2 linked regions of the Euzebya sp. genome follow. The protein of the gene in region 1 interacts with the protein of each later gene in a pairwise test. Links are inferred from orthologs where the notes say so. Each region holds a gene or a part of one and is shown on either strand. Other genes may lie near its edges. The genes, in order: rlmN and ftsZ.

The links.
Region 2: the proteins of rlmN (region 1) and ftsZ interact in binary tests that used the Escherichia coli proteins (3 or more experiments, as listed by UniProt). The link is inferred for Euzebya sp. from one-to-one orthologs.

The regions. Positions count from the first base shown.
Region 1 is NZ_CAXQBR010000097.1:21,732-27,989, forward strand. What follows is about bases 1,942-4,850. They hold rlmN (23S rRNA (adenine(2503)-C(2))-methyltransferase RlmN), read right to left. Parts: upstream 4,034-4,850; coding sequence 2,849-4,033; downstream 1,942-2,848. Other genes in these bases: dxr (1-deoxy-D-xylulose-5-phosphate reductoisomerase), read right to left, coding at 1,942-2,852; ACEQ2X_RS21410 (phosphatidate cytidylyltransferase), read right to left, coding at 4,038-4,850. Outside these bases: ACEQ2X_RS21390 (hypothetical protein), read left to right, coding at 1-517; ACEQ2X_RS21395 (RIP metalloprotease), read right to left, coding at 507-1,652; more of dxr, read right to left, coding at 1,710-1,941; more of ACEQ2X_RS21410, read right to left, coding at 4,851-4,898; frr (ribosome recycling factor), read right to left, coding at 4,917-5,471; pyrH (UMP kinase), read right to left, coding at 5,591-6,258.
Region 2 is NZ_CAXQBR010000062.1:52,454-58,593, reverse strand. The notes cover bases 2,169-4,959. They hold ftsZ (cell division protein FtsZ), read right to left. Parts: upstream 4,278-4,959; coding sequence 3,060-4,277; downstream 2,169-3,059. Other genes in these bases: ACEQ2X_RS13105 (cell division protein FtsQ/DivIB), read right to left, coding at 4,812-4,959; ACEQ2X_RS13115 (laccase domain-containing protein), read right to left, coding at 2,207-3,028; ACEQ2X_RS13120 (YggS family pyridoxal phosphate-dependent enzyme), read right to left, coding at 2,169-2,214. Outside these bases: ACEQ2X_RS13135 (DivIVA domain-containing protein), read right to left, coding at 1-511; ACEQ2X_RS13130 (YggT family protein), read right to left, coding at 537-788; ACEQ2X_RS13125 (cell division protein SepF), read right to left, coding at 849-1,442; more of ACEQ2X_RS13120, read right to left, coding at 1,516-2,168; more of ACEQ2X_RS13105, read right to left, coding at 4,960-5,861; murB (UDP-N-acetylmuramate dehydrogenase), read right to left, coding at 5,866-6,140. UniProt on the Escherichia coli protein: Essential cell division protein that forms a contractile ring structure (Z ring) at the future cell division site. The regulation of the ring assembly controls the timing and the location of cell division.

The sequences.
Region 1 (6,258 bases):
CGGCGCCCACCTGGACGCGGTCATCGAGGTGGGGGCGCTGGTGGCGGGGTTGGGCGCGGACCGCGTCGCCATGTCCCTCTCCGGTCGGGCGTGGTCGCTCGACGACCCGATCCCACCGGTCCTCGGACCCGGCGCGGACCTCCGCCAGCGGGTCATCGTCGTGCACCGGGCGGAGGCGTCGTCCGACGATGACGCCGACGCGTCGGTCCTGACGACGATCGTGCCCTACGACATCGACGCCGACGACGTCGTGACGACCGGCCCGGCGTTCAGCGACGAGGGCGGGGAGGGGCCGCTGACCCGCGCGCTGGCCGTCGTGGTGGACCACGGGCGGGCGGTCGCCGCCGGGGCCCGCGAGCGCGGGCTCGACGCCGAGGACGTCGGCCGGCAGGTCCTGCGGTGCGAGTCCCTCGGCCACCGCCTGTCCTGGGCCGCCGGCCAGATGGCCTTCGTCGAGCACGCCCGGCTGCTGCCCCTCGGCGACTGCTGGCCGGGGGGCGGGGCCGCTACTGGATGATCTCCGACGCCGGGCTGGTGATGTCGAGGTAGAGCGCGGTGCCGCTCAGCACGATGAAGAACGCGAGCACCAGCAGCGCGATCGGGGTGACCACGTTCGGGTTCAGGTGGAACCTCGGGCGGCGCGGCGCGTCCTTCGGCGCCCGCAGCCGGCGGACGCCGTTCACGGTCTCCTCGACGAGCATGATCGCGACGTGCCCGCCGTCGAGGGGTGGGAGCGGCAGCATGTTCAGCAGGCCGAGCACGATGTTGAGCTGCGCGAGGACGCCGAAGACGACGAGCAGCTCGCCCTGCTGGCCCAGCTCGTTGGTGATCTGCGCGGCGCCGACCAGGCTGGTGATGGAGTTCTCGTCCCGCGGGCCGTCGTCGTCGACCGACGCGAAGAAGTCGGCGAGCCCGGTGGGGCTGAACACCTGGGTCAGACCCGACACGGTCTGGCCGGTGACCCGCCAGATCGACCGGTTGCCGGTGAAGGTCTCGTCCACGGCCCCGGTGAAGCCGAGCCCCCGGTTCTCCGCCTCGGGCGCGACGCCGAGGAAGCCGATCTCCTCGCCGTCGTCGGGGTGGGCCGACGCGAGCGTCGCCGGCACCTCGAGGGTCTCACCGCCGCGCTCCACGGTCAGGACCACGTCCTCGCCGGGGGCCTCGCGGACCAGCGCGGACACCTCGTCGAAGGATCCCGTCGAGGTGCCGTCCACCGCGACGATCCGGTCCCCCGCCGCGAGCTCGGCCGCCGCGGCGGGGCTGTCCTCGCTGACCGCCGCGATGACGTTCGTCGCGACGGGGTCGCCGATGAACCAGAACGCGCCGAGCAGCAGGAGGACCGCCAGGACGAAGTGGGTGGCCGACCCGGCGACCAGCACGATGAACCGCTTCCACGGGGCCTGCTGGTAGAACAGCGCGCCGTCGTGGGCCGGGTCGACCTCCTCGTACGGGGTCATCCCGGTGATCTTCACGTAGCCGCCTGCGGGGATGCCCTTCACGCCGTACTCGGTCTCGCCGCGGCGGGTCGACCAGATGCGCGGCCCGAACCCGACGAAGAACTCCGTCACCCGCATCCCGAAGGCCTTCGCGGTGATGAAGTGGCCGAACTCGTGGACCATGATCGCGAAGGCGATCACGGCGATGAACAGCACTACGAACAACGGGGGGCTCCTCGCGGTGCGGCCGCGGTCAGGTCACGGGGCGCGAGCTCACCCGGCGCGGGCGATGTGCCGGCGCGCGTCCCGGCGGGCGTCGGCCTCGGCGGCCAGGACCTGCTCGAGGCTCTCGACGGGCTGTGCCTCATGTCGTCCCAAGGTTGCCGCGACGACGTCGGCGATGCCGAGGAAACCCAGCCGCCGGTCGAGGAACGCGGCGACGGCCTCCTCGTTGGCCGCGTTGTACGCCGCGGGCGCCGTCCCGCCGGCCCGGCCGGCCTGGACCGCCAGGCGGACCATCGGGAAGGTGTCGTGGTCGAGGGGCTCGAAGGTGAGGGACTGCGCGGTGGTCCAGTCCATGCGCGCCGGGGCGTGGCCGAGGCGGTCCGGCCAGCTCAGCGCCAGCTGGATCGGCAGGCGCATGTCCGGCGGGCTGAGCTTCGCGATCGTCGCCCCGTCGACGAACTCCACCATCGAGTGGACGATCGACTGGGGGTGGACCACCACCTCGATCCGGTCGTACGGGACCTCGAAGAGCAGGTGGGCCTCGATGACCTCGAGCGCCTTGTTCGCGAGGCTGGCCGAGTTGATCGTGATCAGCGGGCCCATGTCCCAGGTCGGGTGGTCGAGGGCCTCGTCGACGGTGACCGCGCCCAGCTCGGCGCGGGTGCGTCCGCGGAAGGGGCCGCCTGAGGCGGTGATCACCAGGCGGGCGACCTCCTCGGCGCGGCCGCCGCGGAGGCACTGGGCGAGCGCGGAGTGCTCGGAGTCGACCGGGACGATCTGGTCGCGGTCGGCCGCGGTGGCGCGGACCAGGTCCCCGCCGACGATCAGCGACTCCTTGTTCGCGAGCGCCAGCCGGCTGCCGGCGGCGAGGGCGGCGAGGGTCGGTCGGAGCCCCTGGCTGCCGTCCACGCCGTTGACGACGATGTCGGCGCCGCAGCCCGCCACGGCGGTGGCCGCCCCCTCGCCGTCGACGACCTCCACGTCCGGGAGCGCCTCCCGCACCACCCGCGCCGCGTCGGCGTCGGCGACGCCGACCAGCGCCGCGCCGGTGGCGCGGGCCTGGGCGATGACCTCCTCGCTGCGCCCGCAGGCGAGCGCGATCACCCGGAACCGGTCGGGGTGCCGGGCGACGACGTCGAGGGTCTGGGTGCCGATCGATCCGGTCGACCCGACGACCGCGACGGTCCTCACGAGGTGCGGCCGCTGATCCGCTCGGCGGCGCCCACCGCCACGGGCAGCGTGCGGCCGCTGGCTGCGGTGTAGTTGGCGTAGAGCTGGCCGCAGGCCGCGTCGATCTCGTCGCCCCGGTTGGCCCGGATGGTGGTGGAGATCCCCGCCGTGCCGAGCACGTCGGCGAAGGCCTGCTGCGCGGCGATCGGCGGGGCGTGCCACGGCACCGCCGGCGTCGGGTTCATCGGGATCAGGTTGACGTGGGACGCCCCGGCGGGCATGTGCCGGGTCAGCAGGTCCCGCAGCGTCGCCGCCTGCGCGGTGGAGGTGTTGACGCCGTCGATCATCACGTACTCGAAGGTGACGCGGCGTCCGGTCGCCTCGAGGTAGTCCCGCGTAGCCGCGAGGAGCTCGGCGAGGGGGTGGGTCCGGTTGATCGGGACCAGGTCGTCGCGGAGGTCGTCGTCGGGGGCGTGCAGGCTGACCGCCAGGGTGATCGGCAGGTCCAGGGCCTGGAGGCGGCGGATGCCGGGCACCAGCCCGACGGTGGAGACGGTGATCGACCGGGCCGACAGCCCGAAGGGCCCGTGCAGCCACCGGACCGCCTCGAGGGTCACGTCGAGGTTGGCGAGCGGCTCCCCCATGCCCATGAACACGACGTTGGTGACGTGGTCGGGCGCGCCGTCCGGCAGCGGCGTCCCGCCGTCGGCGCCGAGCTCGCCGGCCAGCAGGCGCTGCATCACCGTGACCTGCCGGACTGTCTCCCCGACGGTGAGCTGGCGCCGGAAGCCGATCTGCCCGGTGGCGCAGAACGGGCAGCCCATCGCACAGCCCGCCTGGGTCGAGATGCACACCGTCGCCCGCCCGCTGGGCGGGGTGGAGTCGGCCCCGGCGAGGCGCTCGGAGGACGGCGGGTACAGCATGAGGACGCTCTCGACGGCCTCGGCCCGATCCCCCGAGCCGCAGGACAGGAGGACCTTGCGGGTCAGGCCGCCATCGGCCTCAGAGACCTGCAGGATGCGCGGCGGGTCGTCCATCGCCGCGCCGAGCCGCTCCCGCAACGCCGTCGGCAGGTTCGTCATCGCCTGGGGGTCGTCGACGCCCTTGGCGAGCCAGGCGGCGACCTGGTCGCGGCGGTACCGCGGCTGGTCGCCGAGGAGGGCGTCGAGCCCGCCCGCGGTGTAGGGGTCGGCAGCGGTCATGTGATCAGATCCCGAAGGCCTGGAGGACGAGGTGGGTGGTCGGCAGCGCGAACAGCAGGCCGTCGACGCGGTCCATGACGCCGCCGTGGCCCGGGAAGATGGTGCCCAGGTCCTTCACGCCCAGATCCCGCTTGACCATGGATTCGGCCAGGTCGCCCAGGGTGGCGGCGACGGCGACGGCGAGCGCGAGCACCACGGCGCTCACCGGCGTGACGCCGGGGACCAGCTGGGCGGTGACGACCAGCGCCATCACGACGGTCGTGGCGAGGGCGCCGGCGAACCCCTCCCAGCTCTTGGCCGGGCTGATGCCCGGCGCCATGCGGGTGCGGCCGAAGTTGCGCCCGAAGGCGTACGCGCCGATGTCGTTGGTGATCGCGAGGCCGGCCCCGGCGAGGACGTACCAGTAGCCCTCGTCGCGGGCGAGCAGCAGCCCGAGGGAGCTCGCGAAGCCGTTGACCCACAGCAGCTGGACGGCCAGCCCGCCGATCCGGTCGACGGCCTGGCCGCGCTGGTGGGTGATCATCACCGCACCGAACCCGGCGATCATGCCGCCGAACAGCCCCGCCACGATCGCGTCGCCGCCCCACGCCCAGCTGCCGAACAGCATCACCGGCAGGGCCGCCGCGGCCACGGCCGTCGGCGGCCGGGCTCCGGCGCGCGCGGTGGCGAACGCCTCGTCGAGCTCGTACAGCGCCACCACCAGGTTGACGGCCACGAACGTGAGGAAGACGAGGGGGTGGATCAGCAGCGACCCGATGAACGCGGTCGCGAGGGCCAGCCCGACGCCGATCGCGACGGGGAGGTTGCGCCCTCCCCGGGGCGTCGCGGCCGCCGGGACGTCGCCGGTGGGGTCGGTCGCAGCCATGGCGTCCGCCGGTGGTCCTCAGACCTCCAGCAGGTCGGCCTCCTTCGCCTCGAGGAGCTCGTCGATGCGCTTGATCGCCGCGTCGGTGCGCTTCTGGAGGTCGTCCTCGGCCCGGCGCAGCTCGTCCTCGGAGATCTCACCCTCCTTCTCGAGGTCCTCGAGGTCGCTCTTCGCCGACCGGCGGGAGTTGCGGATCGCGATCCGCCCCTCCTCCGCCCGCTCCCGGGCGACCTTGACGAACTGCTTGCGGCGCTCCTCGGTCAGCTCGGGCAGCACGACCCGGATGACCGTGCCGTCGTTCGACGGGTTGAGGCCGAGGTCGCTCCCGATGATCGCCTTCTCGATGTCGGACATCGCGTTGCGGTCGTAGGGGTTGATGAGCAGCATCCGCGGCTCGGGGGCGGTGACGCCCGCGATCTGCTGGAGGGGGGTCGTCGAGCCGTAGTACTGCACGGGCAGGTCGGTCAGCAGGGTCGGGTTGGCCCGACCCGTGCGGATCTTCGCGAACTCCTCGCGGGTGTGGGTGACGGCGCCGTCCATGCGCTGCTCGGCGTCGTCCAGGATCTCGTCCATCACGGCGGCGTCATCCTCTGCTCTGCTGGTCGATCGGGTCCCCCGGCGTCCCCGGAGGGCCACCCATCCTGCCCGTTCGGTCGGGTCGCCGTCACGTCAGCCCCTCCACGGGCCGCCGGTCAGCTGACGATCGTGCCGATCGGTTCGCCGGAGACGGCCCGGCGGATGTTCCCCTTGGTGAGCATGTCGAAGACGACGATCGGGAGCCCGTTGTCCATGCACAGGCTGATGGCGGTCGCGTCCATCACCTTCAGGCCGTCCTGCAGCACGGTGATGTAGTCGAGGCGCTCGTAGCGCTTGGCGTCGGGGTTGAGCGCCGGGTCGGCGTCGTACACGCCGTCGACCTTGGTGCCCTTGAAGATCGCCTCGGCGCCGATCTCGAGGGCCCGCTGGGCGGCGGCGGTGTCCGTCGAGAAGTAGGGCGCGCCGAGGCCGGCGCCGAAGATGACGATCCGGCCCTTCTCGAGGTGGCGGATCGCCCGGCGGCGGATGTAGGGCTCGGCGAGCTCCTGCATCGCCACGGCGGACTGCACCCGCGTCGGGGTGCCCCGCTTCTCACAGGCGTCCTGCAGCGCGAGGGCGTTGATGACCGTCGCGAGCATCCCCATGTGGTCCGCTGAGGACCGGTCCATCCCCGTCGCCGACATCGAGGCGCCGCGGAGGATGTTGCCGCCGCCCACCACGACCCCGATCTGCACCCCCATCTCGCTGACCTCGACGAGCTGGTCGGCCAGGTCCCCCACGATCGTCGGGGAGATCGACGCGGACTCGTCGGCGAACGTCTCGC
Region 2 (6,140 bases), on another replicon or contig:
GCTCGGCCTCCTCGGCGGCGCTGCGCCGCGCCGCGTCGGCCTCGGCGTGGGCCGGCTCCAGGACGGCGCGGGCCTCCTCGCGAGCGCGCGAGACGAGGTCCTCGGCCTGCTGCTCGGCGTCGGCGACGGTCTGGGCCGCCCGCGACTCGGCCTCGGCCACCGTGGCGTCGGCGGTCCGCTGGGCGGTGATCAGCGTCCGCTTGAGCAGCCGCTCGGCCTCGAGCGCCTCGCCGGCGGAGGCCTCGACCTCGGCGATCCGGGCGGTGGCGTGGGCCTCGGCCGCGGCCATGCGCCGCTGGGCCTCGGCGACGCGCTCCTCGGCGAGGGCGATCGCCTCCTTGGCGTGTCGCTCGGCGTCGGCGATGCGGGCTGACAGGTTCTCACGGTCGCGGAGCAGGTCGCTGAGGGCGTCCACGACGCGGTCGAGGAAGGTGTCGACCTCCTCGCGGTCGTAGCCCCGGAACTCGGTCTCGAAGACCTGCCGCTCGACGTCCTCCGGTGACAGGCTCATGGCTCCTCCTCCTCGGATGGCCGGATCAGCAGATCAGCTGCTGCAGGATCACGACGGCGAAGAACACGATGAGGATCGACACGTCGAAGCCGACCGCGCCCATGCGGAGCGGCGGGATCGCGCTGCGGAGCGGCGCGACCGCCCACTCGGTCGACGTGTGCACCACCGAGGCGACGGGGACCAGCGGGTCGGGCGGGCGGGGGATCCAGGAGAAGATCACCCGGACGATCAGGAGGATGTAGAAGACCGTCAGGGCCAGGCACAGGATCGTTCGCATGTCGAGACGACTCTACGCCGGTGCGCGACCGCGACCGCGCACCTCCCCCCGGCGGTCGGACTAGCGGACGAGGCCCCGGTCGCGCAGGCGGTCCATCTCGGTCGAGGCGATGTCCACGTCGGCGGGGGTCAGCAGGAAGATCCGGTCGCCGGTCCGCTCGATGCTGCCGTCGAGGCCGTAGATCAGGCCGGACGCGAAGTCGAGGAGGCGCTTGGCGACGCTCTCGCTGGCGCCCTTCAGGTCCATGACGACCGGGGTGCCGTCGCGGAACTGCTCGCCGACGTCCTCGACGTCGTTGAAGGCGCTCGGGGCGGTGACGTGGACGCGGTCGACGATGCGCGGACCGCCGGCGGCGTCGGTCGCCGGCTCGTCCCGGCTGGGTCCGCCGAGGACGTTGACGGTGCCGCTCGGCCGGTCGGGCGGCGGGGTGGCGGCCGGTCCCTGGCCGGGCACGGGCGCCGGCGGCTCCTCGACCCGGCCCGCGGCGGGGATGCGCCGGACGTTGGACGGCTCGGGACGGGGCGCGGCCGGCGGCTCGGGGTCGAGGCCGGGACCGCCGAAGGGCTGGTCGGCCGGCAGGTCGGCGTACTCGTCCTCGTACTCCTCGACGAGCCCGAGGAACTGCAGTGTGCGCTTCCACCCGTTGGATGCCATCGTGTCTCCCTTCGCGCCTCCGAGGCGGCGGCCACGGTAGTCGTGTGAGGTCGTGTGATCGTCGGTCGGTCGGTCAGTCGGTGTCACGGCCACCACCGCGGGGGCCGAAGATCGCCGTCCCCACCCGGATGATCGTGGCGCCGTGCTCGATCGCGGACTCGAAGTCCGCGGACATCCCCATGGAGAGGTGCAGCACCTCGGGGAATCGGCCGCGCAGGTCGTCGCGGAGGGCCCGCATCCGGCTGAACGCCCGGTCCGGGTCGTCGTCCAGGGCGGGGATGGTCATCAGCCCCTGCACGCTGATGCCGGGCAGCTCGCGGATCTTCGCGACCGCGGTGGCGGTCTCGTCCGCGGCGAAGCCGCCCTTGTCGGGGTCGTCGGAGATGTTGACCTGCACCAGCACGCGCTGCACGGCCCGCGTGGCGGCGGCCTGCTCCGCGATGGCCTCGGCCAGCGGGATGCGGTCCACGGAGTGGATCAGCGTCGCCGGCCCGAGCACCAGGTCGACCTTGTTGCGCTGCAGGCGCCCGACGAAGTGCCAGCGGACGCCGAGGGGCGGGTCGGCGGCGACCCGGGCGGCCAGGGCCTGCGCGCGGCTCTCGCCGAAGTCGGTGAGACCCTCGTCCCGGGCGGCCCGGACCGCGTCGTCGTCGACGGTCTTCGAGACCGCGACCAGGGTGATGCCGCTGGGGCTGCGGCCGCTCCGCTCGATGGCGGCGGCCATGCGACGCCGGACGTCGGCCACGCGGGCGGCGAGCTCGGGGTCAGGCACGGCGGCCCCCCGCGAGGTGGACGACGACGCCGGCGTGGCGTCCGGCCGGACGTCCCTCCGCCAGGGTCGCGCGGTGGGAGAACCAGCGGTCCCGCCCGCCGCAGCGGGTGCAGGCGCCCGCCCGGCGGATCCGGTGGACGCCGAGCACGTCGAGCTGGGCCACGACCGCGCCGGGCAGGTCCACCGACGTGGTCCCCCACGTCGTGGTGGTCCGCACCCGACGGCCGACGGCGCCGCCGATGGCCGCGACGACCTCGTCAGCCACGTCCTCGGAGACCTCGTAGCAGCACGGGCCGATGGCCGGGCCGAGCACGACGTCGCGGTCGGTGACGTCGTCGCCGGTCACCTCGCGCAGCCGCCGCGCCGTGGCGCCGACGACCCCGTTGACGACCCCGGCCCGACCGGCGTGGGCGGCGGCGACGCCGCCCGGGCTCGCCAGGAGCACCGGGACGCAGTCGGCGGCCAGCACCCCCAGCCCCAGACCGGGTTCGGTCGTGACCACGCCGTCGCACGCCGGCGGCGGATCGGCGGGGGCGGTCGCGGTGACGACCACGTCGCCGTGGACCTGGTCCATCCACGCGATCCGATCGGGTGCGACGCCGACCGCGGCGGCGAGCGCCGCGCGGTGGCGGGTGTGGTCGCCGTCCCCGACCGTCGGCGACATCGTGCCGGCCGAGGAGTCGGAGAACGCGTAGCGCGCAGCGGCCACCGACGGCGACAGCACCCCGGTGAGGGGTGCCGCCGGCGTCTCCACCCGCGGGGGTGCGGGAGGAACGGCCTCCGCGCTGATGGCGGGGGACGGTGAGGTGGTCATGGGGAAGCGGAGAGCTGTGGGGTCGGGGCGCCTACCTGCGGAGGAAGGAGGGGATGTCGAGGTCGTCGGCGTCCTCTGCGTCCCGGGACTCGGCGGCCGGACGGGGCTCGGACGGGGAGCGGAACACCTCGTCGTCCTCGTCGTCGTCCTCGAGGATCGACGGCAGCGGCGGCGGGGACTCGACCCGGACGGTCCGGCCGAAGTCGGGGCGCGCCGGCTGCTCACGGCCCGGGCGCAGCGCCGTGACGGTGGCTGCGGCCTGGGACGACATCTGCGTCGGTGCCTCGCGCTGCTTGGTGGTCGGGCTGTCGTTGAACCCGGCGGCGATGACGGTGACCTTGACCTCGTCGCCGAGGGAGTCGTCGATCACGGTGCCGAAGATGATGTTGCCGTCGGGGTCGGCGTGCTCCTGGACCGCGGCGGCGGCCTCGTTGACCTCGTGGAGGCCGAGGTCCGAGCCGCCGGCGATCGTCAGCAGGACGCCGCGGGCGCCGTCCATCGACGCCTCGAGCAGCGGGGAGGAGATCGCCATCTCCGCCGCGGAGCGCGCACGCCCCTCGCCGCGGGCCTTGCCGACGCCCATCGTGGCCGAGCCGGCGTCGCGCATCACGGTGGACACGTCGGCGAAGTCGGTGTTGATCAGACCGGGGGTGGTGATCAGGTCGGTGATGCCCTGCACGCCGTGGAGGAGCACGTCGTCGGCCAGGCGGAACGCCTCCAGCATCGAGGTCTCGGTGTCGGAGATCTCGAGCAGCCGGTCGTTCGGGATCACGATCAGGGTGTCGACGGCGGCGGCGAGCCGCTCGACGCCGTGCTCGGCCTGCATCGCGCGGCGCTTGCCCTCGAAGGAGAACGGCCGGGTGACGACGCCGATGGTCAGCGCGCCGAGGCCCTTGGCGATGTCCGCCACGATCGGCGCGCCGCCGGTGCCGGTGCCGCCGCCCTCGCCAGCGGTGACGAAGACCATGTCGGCGCCCTTCAGCACCTCCTCGATCTCGTCGCGGTGCTCCTCGGCGGCCTTCTCCCCCACCTCGGGGTCGGAGCCGGCGCCCAGGCCGCGGGTGAGCTCACGCCCGACGTCGAGCTTCACGTCAGCGTCGGACATCAGCAGCGCCTGCGCGTCGGTGTTCACCGCGATGAACTCCACGCCCTTCAGGCCTGCTTCGATCATCCGGTTGACGGCGTTCACGCCACCGCCGCCGATGCCCACCACCTTGATGACGGCCAGGTAGTTCTGGGGTGCGGCCACTCGCTTCTCCTTGTCACCCGTGCTCTGCCGGCACGGTCTTCGGACGGTCCATGGGGGAAGCCCGCCGGGGGACCACGGGGGTCTCTGGCGGGGCATGTTCGGGTCCGGGAGAACCCTCACCCTCAAGTAGAGGGTTATAGTTATGTAAACCTCTTGACTGGACAGACCTTACTCAGAGGGTCTGGAGGCGTCAACTCAACCCTGCCCTGCCCGGATGGCCGGGGAACCTGGACGCCCGTCGTCGGGGTTGTGGCGCCGGCACCTGCACGATGCCCCGGAGGGTGCCGGACGATGTGCAGGTCCGAGCTGGCCGAGACCCGACGACGTGCGGATGGAGAGGTGAGGGTCGTGCCCGGCCTCGGTGGGATCCGTGCCCGGGCTGGCCGGACCCGGCGTCGGCGTCGGCGGAACACCTCGACGATGTGCACGTCGACAGCCTGAGCGGCCGAACTGCACCTCAGCCGCGCGCTCCGGTACGGCAGCGCGGCCGTCCGGCGGTGGTCGCGGGTCGCCCGGAGGGCGCGCGACGACGGATCAGGTGCGGACGACGGGGCGGTCGGGGATGCGGACGTCGAAGGCCTGCGGGGTGGTGCCGTTCCCGATGGTCTCGGCGACCAGCGCGGCGATCGTCGCGGCCTTGGCGCTGACGTCCTCGGCGCGGCCCAGGTGGGCGACCAGCTCGACGGTGCCGTCTTCGGTGGGGATGTGGAGGATGGCGTCGACCTGCCCCTCCCCCACGCCGGTGTAGGCGACCACCCAGTCCGCGACGACGGTGGGCATGGCGGCGGCGACGGCGGCGACGGCCTGCAGATCCGGGTCGGCGACGCGTGACCCGACGCTCGGCGGCGTGACCACCTCGACGGTCGGCAGGGCGTCGACGGCGTCGTCCAGGGTCACCGCGCTGCCGGGCGCCGCACCGGCGGGGAGGGACTCGACGACCACGCCGTCGCCGTCCAGCAGGAAGGTGGTCTCGCCGACGGTGGCGCGGACGACCGGTTCGGCGACGGCCACGCGCACCTCGACCGTCGAGGGCAGGCGCCGGTGGGCGGTGGCGCGACGGACCCACGGCAGGTCCTCGACCCGTGAGGCGACCGCGCCCAGGTCCACGTCCAGGACGTTCGTGCCGGCGGCCAGCCCCGCCTGCGCGGCGACGACGTCCTGCTGGGAGCCGTCGAGGCCGACCAGGGCGACCTCGTCGACGGCGAGCAACGGCGAGCGCACCACGCCGATGGTTACCAGGACCAGTCCGAGGAGGATCGCGAGGCTCGCGGTGATCATGTCATCACGGCGACGGCGGGCGCGCAGGTGGGCGATGGCGCGCTCGCGGATCCGGGGGTGGCCCGCGATGGCGACCGGCGCCTGGGCGATCCCGAGCCACACCAGCGGCCGGGCGGGACCCTGCCGCGGCGGCCGGGGCGCGACGCCTCGGGCCGGCCGGGCTGGGCCACGGCGCCGGCCCCGACCCCGGCCGGAGGTGGCACGTCCAGCGGCGGCGCGGCCAGCCCCCGCGGGTGCGGCTGCCGGGCGGGCGGGGCCGACCAGGCCGAGGAAGCGGAGGGCGGTGGTGGCAGGTCCGGTCCTCACTGCGCTACGCCCCCTCTCCGAAGTCGCCGACGATGACCACCTCAGGATGCAGCACCACGCCGTGGATCCGTTCGACCTCCTGCTGCGCGTGGCGGATGACCGCGTGGACGTCGGCCGCGCGGGCACCTGGTTCGACGGTGATGAAGTTGGCGTGCACCGCGGAGATCCGGGCGCCCCCGACCCGGTGGCCCTTCAGGTCCGCGGTGTCGATCAGCCGGCCGGCGGAGTCCCCCGGCGGGTTGGTGAACACGCTCCCGCAGGACGGGGAGTTGATCGGCT